DNA from 3 places in the Mesorhizobium sp. LCM 4577 genome. Region 2 is predicted to be linked to each of the others. Evidence: predicted binding sites of a transcription regulator. Region 2 holds the regulator's gene; each other region holds the start of a gene.
The links. Region 2 encodes PhoB, which activates phosphate uptake and scavenging genes when phosphate is short. Its sites were predicted from a motif close to TGTCATNNANCTGTCAT; they were not measured.
Positions count from the first base shown of each region.

Region 1: the regulator PhoB is predicted to act here: its motif matches at 1,969-1,985, upstream of LCM4577_RS30325 (acid phosphatase).
Region 3: the regulator PhoB is predicted to act here: its motif matches at 1,668-1,684, upstream of ppk2 (polyphosphate kinase 2).

Region 1 is NZ_MDDU01000054.1:2,704-7,591, forward strand. It holds gene LCM4577_RS30325 (acid phosphatase) at 294-1,826, opposite strand; gene LCM4577_RS30330 (cytochrome-c peroxidase) at 2,078-3,286, shown strand; gene LCM4577_RS30335 (hypothetical protein) at 3,437-3,688, shown strand; gene LCM4577_RS30340 (dihydrofolate reductase family protein) at 3,740-4,327, opposite strand; gene LCM4577_RS30345 (NmrA family NAD(P)-binding protein) at 4,349-4,888, opposite strand, start outside.
Region 2 is NZ_MDDU01000056.1:53,422-58,309, forward strand. It holds gene pstA (phosphate ABC transporter permease PstA) at 4-855, shown strand; gene pstB (phosphate ABC transporter ATP-binding protein PstB) at 852-1,655, shown strand; gene phoU (phosphate signaling complex protein PhoU) at 1,676-2,383, shown strand; gene phoB (phosphate regulon transcriptional regulator PhoB) at 2,401-3,090, shown strand; gene LCM4577_RS33455 (ROK family protein) at 3,416-4,651, opposite strand.
Region 3 is NZ_MDDU01000055.1:86,931-91,818, reverse strand. It holds gene LCM4577_RS32320 (glycosyl transferase family 90) at 1-363, shown strand, start outside; gene LCM4577_RS32315 (aldo/keto reductase) at 479-1,522, opposite strand; gene ppk2 (polyphosphate kinase 2) at 1,780-2,700, shown strand; gene LCM4577_RS32305 (dihydrofolate reductase family protein) at 2,883-3,527, opposite strand; gene hemB (porphobilinogen synthase) at 3,676-4,707, opposite strand.

The sequences.
Region 1 (4,888 bases), on a different contig from region 2:
GTGAAGTCTCCAATTTTGGAGACATTGATAGCGGAGGGGAATTGCTGAGGACAACCAGCAAGGTCGGCGCTGCCCCTCATTGTCCTGCCGGACATTTCTCCCCGTATAGTGACGGGAGGAAAGGGCTTGTCGCCGGCGTCGCGGCCATTTCCTTCTCCCCGTCACTATACGGGGAGAAGGTGCCCGAGGGGCGGATGAGGGGCAGCGCGGCGACGGCCAACTGGCATCGCGCCCTACGAAGGCCCCTCTCCGTCCGCTTCGCGGCTCCCCGCCTTTGGCGGGGCGAGGAAACGCTACTTCGTCAGGTCGAGCGCCGCCGTCAGATCGCCCATCGGCGGCTGGTCGTTGTTGCGCAGCGCCTTGTCGCGGGCGACGATGCCGGGCAGCACCGGCAGGTCGTAGCGGTTGGTGATGAAGCGCAGGATCGAGGTGGTGTCGTACTGGGTGTGGTCGACGATACCCATCTTGGCATAGGGCGAGATGATGAAGGCCGGGATGCGGTTGCCCGGGCCCCAGCGGTCGGCCTTGGGCGGCGCGACGTGGTCCCAGAAGCCGCCATTCTCGTCATAGGTGATGACGACCAGCATGTGAGCCCATTGCGGGCTCTTCTCCAGATGCGAAACGAGGTCGGTCAGGTGCTGGTCGCCGGAGGTCACATCGGCATAGCCGGCATGTTCGTTGAGGTTGCCCTGCGGCTTGTAGAAGGTGACGGCCGGCAGTTTGCCGTCGTCGATCGCCTTGATGAACTCGACGCCGTCGAGGCCGCCATCCTTGATGTGCTCGGCCCGCGCGGCCGTGCCCGGCGCATAGGCCGCGAAATAGTTGAAGGGCTGGTGGTGGAACTGGAAATTCGGCACCGGCGTCGCGTTCTTGCCGTCGAGCGCGGCCTGCCAGGCGCCCGAGTACCAGGCCCAGGAAATGCCCTTCAGCGACAACAGGTCACCGATGGTGATCTCGTGCTGCGGCGGCAGCGTGGTCGGCTGCGCCGGATCGGCCAGCGCCTTGTCGCCGCCCTCGGCCGGCTTGTTGGCGCTCGGCTGGTAAGGCGGCTGCATGGTGTTGACGGCGTAGAAGTCGGGCGTGATGGCGCCGTCATTGGCGAATTTCGGCACGCCGCCAAGTGCGGAGGCCGGTGAATTGTCGGCCGGCTTCAGCGTCACGCCGTCCGGTTCGACGACGGCGATCTGGCCCTTCACCGGGCTGGTGGCGGCGTTCGGGTAATAAGGCGCGCAGGCGCAGGCGAGCATGAAGTGGTTGAGGAAGGAGCCGCCGAAGGCGCCCTGGAAGAAATTGTCCGCCAGCACGTATTTCTTGGCGATGTTCCACATTGGCAGGACCGAGCCGTCATAGTGGCCCATCACCAGCGAGCCGGAATCGGCCCAGGCGACGAACTTGTCGTTCTTGCCGCCGTCGATCTGCATCTGCTCCTGGTAGAAGCGGTGCCAGAGATCGTGCGTGACGACGTTGGTGCCCTCGTTGAAGCCCTTGGGATCGTCGATCGCGAATGTCGCGTTGGCCAGATGCGCGCTCTGCGCCTCCGTCACCGCCGGCGTGACGCCCTTGCCGGTCAGCCCGCCCCAAGCCGGCGGCAGTTCGGAAAGCGGCGTGCCGTCGCGGTCGAGCTGGCGCGCCTGGCCGGGCGAGACGTTGGCCAGGCCGTTGGCGCCGGGGAAGCCGCCATAGAGGTTATCGAAGCTGCGGTTCTCGGCGTAGATGACGACGACGGTGTCGATCTTGTCATAGCCGGGAGGTGCCGCGTGGGCAGCAGCGGAGAGCGATGCCAGCGCTGTGGAGGCGAGGCAAAGGGAGAGAAAGGTTCGGGTCATCGGGAAATGCCTCGTGGCTTGGGAATGGCTGGAGGACGGCAATGCAGGGACGCAGCTGCATCAATGCCCAGCTACTTCGACGCCTTGTCACCCATGTGACAGTTCCGCAGCGTCCGAACACGGTTTCGTGAGCGAGGAAGCCAGTCATCAATCCGTTGTACTAGCCTCCTACTTCGCCAAAGAACCCAGGGATGTCGCCGAAGATGATGGGACGTTGGAGAAATCAGGGGATCGCCATTGGCGCGGCCGCGATGATCGTCTTGACCGCGCCTGCCAACACCGCGCAGCCTTCCGGCGTCCATCCCGGCCCGATGTCACGCCAGGACGCCTTCGCCCGCGCCGAGGCGCTGACGGCGTTGGGGCGGCAGATGTTCTTCGATCCGTCGCTCTCGGCCTCGGGCAAGCAGGCCTGCTCGTCCTGCCATGATCCCAACCACGCCTTCGGACCGGCATCGGCGGCACCCGTCGAGATGGGCGGACCTAACCTCGACCGGCCCGGCATTCGCGCCGTGCCGTCGCTGCGCTACCTGCAGGCCGCGCCCGCCTTCACCGAGCATTTCTACGACTCCGAGGATGAAGGCGACGAGAGCGTCGACAACGGCCCGACCGGCGGCCTGACCTGGGACGGCCGTGCCGACCATGGCAAGGATCAGGCGAGGATCCCGCTGCTGTCGCCCTTCGAGATGGGCAACAAGGACGAGGCCCAGGTGGTCGCCAGTCTGCGCAAAGCGCCCTATGCCGACGCCTTCAAGGCTGCCTTCGGCGCCGATGTCTTCGACCATCCGCAGGACGCCTTCGACGCCGCGGTGGAGGCGCTCGGCACCTTCGAGCAGAGCAGCACCGATTTCTATCCCTATTCCAGCCGCTACGACGCCTTCCTTGCCGGCAAGGCGCAGCTCTCGGCGCAGGAGCTGCGCGGCCGCATGCTGTTCGAGGACGAGGCGAAGGGCAATTGCGCGAGCTGCCATTTGAGCGAGCCCGCCAATGACGGCGAGCCGCCGCAATTCACCGATTACGGCCTGATCGCGATCGCAGTGCCGCGCAATCCGGCGATCCCCGCCAATGCGGATCCTAATTATGTCGACCTCGGCCTGTGCGGTCCGCTGCGCACCGACTTCAAAGGGCGGACGGAATATTGTGGGCTGTTCAAGACGCCGACCTTGCGCAACGTGGCCTTGCGCAAAAGCTTCTTCCACAATGGCTATTTCCACACGCTGCGCGAGGCGGTCGCCTTCTACGCCAGCCGCGACAGCGATCCCGCGCGCTGGTATCCGAAGAAGGCCGATGGCATGGTCGACAAATTCGACGACCTGCCGAAAGCCTACTGGCCGAACCTCAACACCGACCCACCGTTCAACGGCAGGAAACCCGGCGACAAGCCGGCGCTGACCGACGCAGAGATCGACGACATCGTCGCCTTCCTCGGCACGCTGACCGATGCCGACCAGGCGGGGCAGTAGGGCCAATGGCTACGGAGATCGGTAGACGCACGGCCTGATTGCAGCCGAGGTCCGGATATCCACCATAAATGTGTGCCAATGTGAGCCACGTCATAGGAACGCCAAGTCGCGCCTGCTATGTTGCCCATCTCTTCACAGATGGAGTCTCCGATGAGGTTCGTCGCGGTGCAGGAGCCGCCCGGGAGCAGCTGGGCGGTGTTCGACGCGGGCAATGGGTCGCCGGCGGAATATGCCGGGCGGGTGCTTATCGGCCTGACATGGCGTGAGGCCCGCTGGTTCGTCGCCGCGGGCAATGACCATGCAGCCTGGCCGCGGCCCGGCCGGCCAGCGGGGCAACTGCGGCTCGTCAGCGGAGGCGGCTCGCAGCCGATCCGGGAAAGGCACGGCCAAACAGGCGGTTGAGAAGGCGCGCTGCCAGATTGATTCAAGGCAGCGCGGCCGCGGTTGCACCTCTCATTGCGCCGGCGCGTAACGGCTCACCACCATGCCGCAGGCATAGGCCTTCGAGCTGAGAAGCTTCAGGCTTGAAAAACCACCCTGGTCGAAGATGCGGCGGCCGCTGCCCAGCACCGCCGGATTGATGAAGAGCTGGAATTCGTCGACCAGGCCCGCGGCGATCAGCGCGGACGCAAAGCCCGCACCGCCGAACACGGCGATATCGCCGCCCGCGCCTTGCTTCAGCCTGCGCACCTCGCGCGGCAGATCGCCGCTCACGACCCGCGTGCGCTCCCAGCGCGATGCTTCGAGCTTGTCGCTCGCCACAACCTTCTCAATCTCGACGATGCGTTGCGCGAAGGCGTAGAACGGGTCCTTCGGATATTTCCTCGCCGCGTTGCCCCAATGGGTCAGATACCCCTCCTCAGCCATCTTGCGGCTCAACAGGATGGTGTCGATCGCCGTGAAAACAGCGTTGAAGTCCCGCTTGAGCTCCTCGTCCCATGCGCTGTCGTCGCCCCATTCCCAGAGCTGCCAGCGGCGGTCCTCGTCGGAGCCGACAAAACCGTCAACCGACATCTGCATTTGCAGGATGAGCTTTTTCATGTCCGGTCTCCCTGTGAAAGCTCAGGCCGCAGCGTGCGAACGGGCGATAGCCCGTGCCCAGGCTTCGAAGCTGGTCGGCGTGGCGTTTTCGGCCGTGGGGGCTTCCAGCGCCCAGCGCTCGCCTCTGTTGAAACTTGCCGCCGTCTCGCCAAGCGCATCGGCAAAACTCGCCGATATGCCATTGGCGACCATGCCGGCCCGCGCTTCGGCGAACGGCGCTTCATGGTAGGCGACGTCCTTGCCGATGGCCCGGCCCAGGATCGTGGTGGCCTGTTCGAGCGTGTAGGAACCGCCGCCATGCAATTCGACAACGCGTCGGGCCGGGAAATGTTCGGCACTCAATAGCGCGGCGGCGCGCTCGCCAATGTCCTTGGCGGCAATCAGCGGCATCGGCAGGTCGCCACGGAAGGGCGAGGCGAAGACTCCGGACGCCGCCTGCTCGAGGAAGCCCATGCCCTTGATGAAATTCTCCATGAAGAAGGCAGCGCGCAGATAGACGAGTTCCTCCAGGCCCAGCGCGGCGAGCCGCTCTTCCATCAGCGCAGCGCCAAGCGAGGTACC
Region 2 (4,888 bases):
CCGATGTCGACTGCCCAATCGCTTCACCAAAGCCGCAAGCGCAAGAATGCCGTGATGATGGCGCTGTGCGTCATCGCGGCCGGCATCGGCCTGGCATGGCTGGCGCTGATCCTCGGCGCCCTGCTCTACAAGGGGCTCTCCGGGGTGAACCTGGCCGTGTTCACTGAAATGACGCCGCCGCCCGGCGATGCCGGCGGCCTGCTCAACGCCATCTACGGCAGCATCGTGATGACCGTCATCGGCATTGTCGTCGGCACGCCGATCGGCGTGCTGGCCGGCACCTACATGGCCGAGTACGGACGCTTCTCGAGGCTCACCACCGTGGTGCGCTTCATCAACGACATCCTGTTGTCGGCGCCTTCGATCATCATCGGCCTGTTCGTCTACGAGCTGATGGTGCGGCCGATGGGACACTTCTCCGCGATTGCCGGCGCCGTCGCGCTGTCGATCCTGGTGATCCCCGTCGTGGTGCGCACCACCGAGGACATGCTGAACCTTGTGCCCAACGCGCTGCGTGAAGCGGGCACGGCAATCGGCGCGCCGCGCTGGGTGGTGATCCGCTCCGTCGCCTACCGCGCGGCGCTCTCCGGCATCGTCACGGGCATCCTTTTGGCAATCGCGCGCATCTCCGGCGAGACGGCTCCGCTTCTCTTCACCGCGCTCAACAACCAGTTCTGGTCGAGCAATCTCAATGCCCCGATGGCCAGCCTGCCGGTGACCATCTTCCAGTTCGCTCTCAGCCCTTACGAGGAATGGCAGCAGCTGGCCTGGACGGGCGCACTCATAATCACCCTGACGGTTCTCGGGCTGAGCATCTTCGCCCGCAGCCTGACCGGACGCAGAGAGGACAGATGAAACCGATGTTGTCCACCGACCTGAACGTAGCCGAGACGACCGTCGAGAAGGCCAAGATCGAGGTCAAGAACCTCAACTTCTACTATGGCCAGTCGAAGGCGCTGAAGGACATCAACCTGTCCCTGCCGGAGCGCAGCGTGACGGCCTTCATCGGCCCGTCGGGCTGCGGAAAGTCGACCCTGCTGCGCGTGCTCAACCGCATCTACGAGCTCTATCCGAAGCAGACCGCGGAAGGCCAGGTGCTGCTCGACGGCAAGAACATCCTCGACCGCTCGCAGGACCTCAACCTGCTCAGGACCAAGATCGGCATGGTTTTCCAGAAGCCGACCCCGTTCCCGATGTCGATCTACGAAAACATCGCCTTCGGCGTCAGGCTCTATGAGAAGATCAGCAAGGCCGAGATGGACAGCCGCGTCGAGCAGGCGCTGAAGCGCGCCGCGCTGTGGAGCGAGGTCAAGGACAAGCTCAACGCCAGCGGGCTCAGCCTTTCCGGCGGCCAGCAGCAGCGCCTGTGCATCGCCCGCACCGTGGCGGTCAAGCCCGAGGTCATCCTGCTCGACGAGCCGGCCTCGGCGCTCGATCCGCTGTCGACGGCCAAGATCGAGGAGCTGATCGACGAATTGCAGGCCGACTATACGATCGTCATCGTCACCCACAACATGCAGCAGGCGGCGCGCGTCTCGCGGCAGACGGCGTTCATGTATCTGGGCGAGCTGGTGGAGTTCGACCGGACCGAGAAGATCTTCACCTCGCCCCGCGAGAAGCGCACCCAGGACTACATCACCGGCCGCTTCGGCTGAAGACATACGAGGACATCATCATGGCCGAACATACCGTCGCCTCCTTCGACGAGGATCTGAGGCAGATCAGCCGGCTCATCAACGACATGGGCGACCTTGCCGCCTCGATGGTCGGCGCCTCGACCAGGGCGCTGCTCGAAAGCGACAATGCGCTGGCGCAGCGCGTCGTCTCCGACGACGCCATCATGGACGCAAGGCAGCGCGAGCTCGACGACCGCGCCATCACGCTGATCGCCAAGCGCCAGCCGATGGCCGACGACCTGCGCAGCGTGGTCGGAGCGATCCGCATGGCGGGCGACCTCGAGCGCATCGGCGATCTCGCCAAGAACATCGCCAAGCGCGTCGGCTCGGTCGGCGTCAGCGCCGCGCCGCGCGACCTCACGCATTCGATCGATTCCATGGCGCAGATGGTGCTGATCCAGGTCCAGGGCGTGATCCAGGAATACACGGTGGGCGATGCCACGGCGCTGGCCAAGCTTCGCAACGACGACGAACGCATCGACGTCAAATACACATCCGTCTTCCGAGAGCTGTTGACCTATATGATGGAAGATCCGCGCAACATCACCGCTTGCACGCATCTTCTGTTCTGCGCCAAGAACCTCGAGCGCATCGGCGACCATGTGACCAACATCGCCGAGAACGCCTATTATGTGTTGACCGGCACGCAATTGCCCGCCAACCGTCCGAAGCAGGACGAGACGGCAATGTCGGCGCCGGCGGCCTGACGGAAAAGGTTACCCCGATGATCGCGCCACGCATCATGGTGGTGGAGGACGAGGAGCCGCTGGGGGTGCTGCTCCGCTACAATCTCGAATCCGAGGGTTACCAGGTCGAAGTGGTGACCCGCGGCGACGAGGCCGAAATCCGCCTTCAGGAAAACGTTCCCGACCTGCTCGTGCTCGACTGGATGGTGCCGGCGGTGTCCGGCATCGAGCTTTGCCGGCGCCTCAGGATGCGGCCAGAGACCGAGCGGCTGCCGATCATCATGCTGACCGCGCGCGGTGAAGAGAGCGATCGGGTTCGAGGTTTGTCCACCGGCGCCGACGACTATCTGGTCAAGCCGTTCTCGACGCCGGAGTTCATGGCGCGCGTCAAGGCGCTGTTGCGCCGCGCAAAGCCTGAGGTGCTGTCCAGCGTGCTCAAGGTCGGCGACATCGTGCTCGACCGCGAATCGCATCGCGTCTACCGCAAGAAGAGCGAGATCAGGCTCGGCCCGACCGAGTTCCGGCTGCTCGAATTCATGATGCGCCACCCCGGCCGCGTGTTCTCGCGCAGCCAGCTGCTCGACAATGTCTGGGGCGAGACGATCTATATCGACGAGCGCACCGTGGACGTCCATGTCGGCCGCCTGCGCAAGGCCGTCAACAACGGCCGCATGCCCGACGTCATCCGCACCATCCGCGGGGCGGGCTATGCGATCCGGGAGGATTAGGTTCGCCGTTCGCAGAATGACGCGTCCGCTACCGGATCGCATGCGTTGGCGAGTAGCCGGGACGGTCGTGCTTCGTCATCGACGGGCGGAGCAAGGAGCGTAGCGACGCAGCGCAGACCCGAGGATCCATTCCGTGACGTCGACGCGCTGCGGCGGCGCAGAATTCTGCTCGGCTGCGCCCGACGTCCGAGGTAACGGAATGGATTCCAGGGTCTCCGCGACGGAGCTTCGCTCCTGCTCCGCCCTGGAATGACGAAGCTTCGGGGCCTTCGCTAATCTCCGGTGTCCAGCGGGACACTCGAAACCAACGATCACTCAAAGTGGCTCAAGCGACGTGCTTGCCCGCTCTTGCCTGAACCCCCGGCGCGAAAATCTCCTGGTCGACGAAGGTCAGCGCGCGCATGGCGCAGCCTTCGCGGATCAGCGGCAGCTCGTTCGGCTCGGTGTCGAAGGAGATCGATTCCGAATGCTGGCCGCCGGCGGTCTGGGCGATCGCCTTCCTCAGCGCCGGCTCGATCAGGTCGAAGGCGGCCGCGCTGACGCCGACCATGGCGACGGGCGCCGGATCGATGAGGGCGAACAGGCTGCCGAGGCCGAAGCCCAGCGCCTCGCCGGCCCGGCGATAGGCCTCCCGCTCGGGACCTTCCTCGAGCCGGGCCTTCGCGGCAAGCGCGCGCATGTCGGCGTCGCCGACGTCCGTCGGCGCGGCATCCTCGCTTATGCCCATGGCGCTGCGCCAGATGGCGTAGTTGCCGGCATAGGCCTCCACGCAGCCGCGCCGGCCGCAGCGGCAAAGCGCGCCGCCCGGACGGTGGATCATGTGCCCGAACTCACCGCCGGAGGAATGTGTGCCGGTGAACAACTGGCCCTTTAGCACTAGGCCCATGCCGATGCCGTGCGACAACAGAATGGCGATGAAATTGTCGCGATAGCGGTTGGGGTCACGCCACTGCAGCGCCACCGCCATCATGTTGCAGTCGTTCTCCATGGTGGCTGGAATGCCGAATTCCCTCTCGAGGATGTCGGCAAAAGGAATGTCGGTCAGCGGCGTGATCGGCGACCACAGCATGGCGCGCGCGTGGGAATCGGTAATGCCCTGGATACCCATGGCGATGCGGGCGACGCTGCCGACGTCGAGGTCGGGATCCTGCAACCGACGCCGGACGATCGCCATGCATTCGCCGATCAGTTCTTCACGCGGCATGACAAGTGTGTCCAGGCGCTGCTGCTCCTCGGCAATCACCTGGCCGGCATAGTCGATGACGGCGACCGACAGGAAGTTCAGCGACAACACCACGGTCAGCACCGCGGCGGCTTCGGGGTTGAGCGCCAGGCCGATCTGCGGCCGGCCGCGTTTCAACGCCGTCGGCTCGCTGGCCTTGCTTTCGGTGAGAATGCCTTCCTGGATCAGATCGGCGGAAATCGCCGAAATGGTCGAGTGGCTGAGCCCGGTGGTGGCCGCGATCTCCGTCCGCGATGGCTGACCGGCGCGGCGCACGGCCGAAATCACCATGGCGCGGTTGCGCCGGCGCAGATCGTCGTGGCGGATTCCGACCGACATTGGCTGAAGTATTTCCTCCTGGTCATCACGGCTTGATGATGCCATGGGCCGCCGGTGACATGCTAGGGATACTGGCAGAAGCAGCCGACGCTGTCATTATTTATTGCGGAGCTCGAAAAAAAGTTCGCGGCACCTCAAAAACCATCAGAATCCGAGTTGACAGCGGCACAGCGTTGGATCAGTGTTTTTTCGAGGCTCGAAAAAAAGCCTCTGTGCCGGCCTTCGGGCCAGTCTGGG
Region 3 (4,888 bases), on a different contig from region 2:
TACATCGTCTCGCTCGAAGGCAATGATGTCGCGACAAACCTGAAATGGATCATGAGCTCCAATTCGCTCTGCCTGATGCCGGAACCGACCTACGAAACCTGGTTCGCGGAAGCCAAGGTGGAGCCCAACGTCCACTACGTGCCGCTGCGGCCGGATTTCTCCGACCTTGTCGACAAGGTGGCCTATTTCGAAAAACATCCCGCCGAGGCGGGGCGGATAACCGCCGCCGCGAACGCCTACTGCCGACAATTCGGCAATGAGCAGGACGAGCAGGCGATCTCGCTGCTCGTCCTCTACAAATATTTCGTGCTGAGCGGGCAGATAAAGTCCGATCCGGAAGTCTGGCGCTTTATCGCCGGTTGAACGTCTCGCCGTAGCTCTAGAGCGTTCACCGTTTCAGGGAAACGGCGAACCGCTCTGTCTCCTTGTTTTAACGCAATTCCGGACGGGAAAGCCGCTCACTTTTCCTGGAATTGCTCTAAGCGTGAGAGCGGTCGAGCACCTTGTCGGCCGGCCCGAAACGGTCCCTGGCGGTGAACTGCTGGTGCCAGTAGGGGTAAAGCACCGGCGGCCGGCTGACGCCATCGAGGCGCTGCCGCTCCTCTTCGGTGAGCGAAAGGCTTGCCGCGGCGAGGTTGTCCTTGAGCTGCGCCTCGTTGCGCGCGCCGATCACCAGCGAGCTTACGGCGGGGCGGCCGAGCAGCCAGGCAAGTGCCACCTGCGCGCCCGAGACGCCGCGCGCCTTACCGATGTCGGAGAGCACGTCGACGATGCGCCACAGACGATCCTCGTCGCGGATCGGCGGTTCCGTCCAGCCGCCAAGCTGACGCGCGGTCGGGCTGTCGCGACGGTATTTGCCCGACAGCAGGCCGCCGGCCAGCGGGCTCCAGACCAGTACGCCCAGGCCCTGGTCGACAGAGATCGGCAGCAATTCGTATTCGGCCTCGCGCGCTTCCAGCGTGTAGTGGATCTGCTGGGTGACGAAACGGGCCTGGTGGCGGCTGTCGCTGACGGCAAGAGCCTTCATCACTTGCCAGCCCGCCCAGTTGGAGCAGCCGATGTAACGGATCTTGCCCTGGTTGACCAAGGTGTCGAGCGCCGCGATCGTTTCCTCGACCGGGGTGAGCCCGTCCCACTGGTGGACGAAATAGACGTCGATGACGTCGGTTCTCAGCCGCTTCAGGCTCTTTTCGCATTCGCGGATCAGATGGTGGCGTGACAGGCCTTCGTCATTGGGACCGGTGCCGATGCGCATGCGCGCCTTCGAGGCGATCAGCACATCATTCTTGCGCTTGCCGCCGAGCGCTTCGCCGATGATCTCTTCCGACAATCCGTTGGAATAGACGTTTGCCGTGTCGATGAGATTGATGCCGGCATCGATGCAGGTGTCGATGATGCGTCTCGCCTCCGCGAGGTCGGAATTGCCGACGGCGGCGAACGGACCGGTGCCGCCGAAGGTCATGGTGCCAAGCGTCAATGTCGAGACTTTCAAGCCGGATCGGCCGAGCGTGCGGTATTCCATGTCGGTCCTCGCAACTTTGTTTTGAAGAGGCGCCGTGGCCGGCGCCGGAAAAGAGGCGAGGGGATTTGTAGGACAATTCCGGCGGCTTGTCGCCCCGCTATCGATACGGGCCGATCACATATCGTCGAGGTCCGCTGCGGGCGATTGCAATAAAACCGTCATTGCGCCTCTGTATCCCAGTCGGCTCAAGGAATGTCCGTCCGGAGCCGGYGCGGATTCCGAAGCGATGATGRCTGACAGGCAGACGGAGCTGCGCGATGAACGAATTGAAATCGAATTCCGGGGCGAAGGACTGGCTTGAAGCCGAACTCGAGGACACGCTCGACGAAGACTATGAGCTGGAGCTTTCCGAACCGGCGCTCTCGCTCGAGATCGCCAAGATCTACAAGAAGTCGCATCCGCCTTCCATCGAGCGAATGACCTATTTTCGCGAGCTGCTCAGGCTGCAATCCGAACTGATCAAGCTTCAGTCATGGGTCGCCTACCACAAGAAGAAGCTGGTGGTGGTCTTCGAGGGCCGCGACTCCGCCGGCAAGGGCGGCGTCATCAAGCGCATCACGCAGCGGCTCAACCCGCGCATCGCCCGCGTCGTGGCATTGCCGGCGCCGACCGAGCGCGAGAAATCGCAATGGTATTTCCAGCGCTACGTGCCGCATCTGCCGGCGGGCGGCGAGATCGTGCTGTTCGATCGCTCCTGGTACAACCGCTCGGGTGTGGAGCGCGTGATGGGCTTTGCCACGCCGGATCAGGTCGAAGAGTTTTTCCACGACGTGCCGGAATTCGAGCGCATGCTGGTCCGCTCCGGCATCACGCTGGTGAAATACTGGTTCTCGATCACCGACGAGGAGCAGCAGATGCGCTTCCTGATGCGCATCCACGACCCGATGAAGCAGTGGAAGCTGTCGCCCATGGACCTGCAGTCGCGCGTGCGCTGGGAGCAGTACACCAAGGCCAAGGAAGAGACTTTTGCCCGCACCAACATTCCCGAAGCCCCCTGGTTCATCGTCGAGGGCAACGACAAGAAGCGTGCGCGGCTGAACTGCATCGACCATCTGTTGCAGCAGATGCCGTATGAGGAGGTTCCGCATGAGGAGATCACGCTGCCGGAGCGTGTCTTCAATCCGGACTACGAGCGCCGGGTGCTGCCGCGCGAGCTTTACGTGCCGGAGAAGTACTAGCGCCCTTCCTTCTCCCCGTTTCACGGGGAGAAGGTGCCCGAAGGGCGGATGAGGGGCGGCGCCAGCGCCTACGGTTGGCCTCCAATTCGCCGCACGGGTCGTTAATCTCTGCCGGCAGTGCTGCCCCTCATTGCCCTGCCGGGCATTTCTCCCCGTATAGTGACGGGGAGAAAAAGCTGTAACTACGCCCGCCCGATCATCACATGCGTTGCATCGGCGGTCGCCACCTGCTCCGTGCAGCGGTATCCCAGCTTCAGCATATCGAGGCCGTTGAAGAGATGCTCGCCCGAGCCAAGCAGGACGGGTGAGATCGCCAGATGCATCTCGTCGATCAGCTTTTCCTCGAGATACTGCCGTACAGTCGAAACGCCGCCGCCGACGCGCACATCGTTGCCGCCGGCGGCCGCCTTTGCCTGTTCGAGCGCCGAGTGGATGCCGTCGGTGACGAAGTAGAAGGTCGTGCCGCCTTCCATCTCGATCGGCGCGCGCTTGTGATGCGTCAGAATAAAGGTCGGCACGTGATAGGGCGGGTTGGCGCCCCACCAGCCTTTCCAATCGTCGTCCGGCCATTCGCCGCGGCTCGGCGCGAACATGTTGCGGCCGAGGATCCAGGCGCCGACATTCTCGAAGCTGCGCACCGCAAACTCGTCATCGGTATCCGTCGTCCCGCCCTCCTTGCCGATCATCTGGTGGAACGAGCGGGTTTTGATCATCCATTTGTGCAGATTTTCGCCACCCAGGCCGAGCGGGTTGGCGAGGCTCTGGTCGGGACCGGCGCCGTAACCATCGAGCGAGAGCGTAAAACAATTGACACGGAGCTTGGACACGGTTTCCTCCTGAGCAGTTGTGATGTGCAAGCGGAATAGCTTAACTGATTGCATTTTGCAATCAGTATTCTGCAGGGTGAACAAAATCCACCGGGCAGAATGGCCGGCCGGTCATCCAGCAAAGGCATCAGATCAGTCGGGAGGGAGCCTATCCCCTCAGCATTTCCGCCACGGTCGGCGCGAAATAAGTCAGCACGCCGTCGCAGCCAGCGCGCTTAAGCGAAAGCAGCGATTCCAGCATCGCCTTTTCGCCGTCGATCCAGCCATTGGCGGCCGCTGCCTTGATCATCGAATATTCGCCCGACACCTGATAGGCGAAGGTCGGCATCTGCAGCTCGTCTTTCAGCCTGCGGATGATGTCGAGATAGGGCAGGCCGGGCTTGACCATCAGCATGTCGGCGCCTTCGGCGAGGTCCTGTTCGGCCTCGCGCACCGCCTCGTCGGAATTGGCGTGGTCGATGTAATAGGTCTTCTTGTCACCCTTGAGCAGGCCGGCGGTGCCGACCGCCTCGCGGTAGGGGCCGTAGAAGGCCGAAGCGAACTTCGTCGCATAGGACATGATCGCCACATCCTGGAAGCCGTTGGCGTCGAGCGCGTCGCGGATGGCGCCGATGCGGCCGTCCATCATGTCGGACGGCGCGATGATATCGGCGCCGGCGGCGGCCTGGATGACGGCCGCGGCAGCGACTTGGCTCACAGTCTCGTCATTGACGATGATGCCGTCGCGCAGGATGCCGTCATGGCCGTGGCTGGTGAACGGGTCGAGCGCGGCATCGGTGATGATGCCGATCTCCGGCACCGCGTCCTTGATGGCGCGCGTGGCGCGGTTGATGACGTTGTCCGGGTCGAGGATGTGCGAGCCGGTCTGGTCGCGTAGCGCAAGCTCGACATTGGGGAAGGTGGCGATGGCCGGAATGCCGAGCTTGGCGGCGCGCTCGGCCTCCTTCACCGCGAGATCGACGGACAGGCGGTAGACGTCCGGCATGGCGGCGATCGGCTCGCGTGTGTTCTTGCCGTCGACGACGAAGATCGGCCAGATCAGGTCGTTTACCGAAAGCTGGTTCTCCTGCACCAGCCGGCGCGACCAGTCGGCCTTTCGCATGCGCCTCAGCCGCCGGCTGCCGGTGATCTCGTCGACGCTGCGCGCGCCGGCAGGCTTTGCGGGGGTGAATTTGTTCATGGCCGAAACTCTCTTTTGCGCCGGCTTTTACCACGCGTCTCCGCCGCTGACCAATGCGACACGATTGTGCCAGCCGGAGCCTAATTCCTCGCCCCCGCTAAAAGCGGGGGAGAGGTGTCCGCGAAGCGGACGGAGAGGGGGCCTTCGTAGGGCGGAAGTCTTCCAATACGAGGGCCTTTGC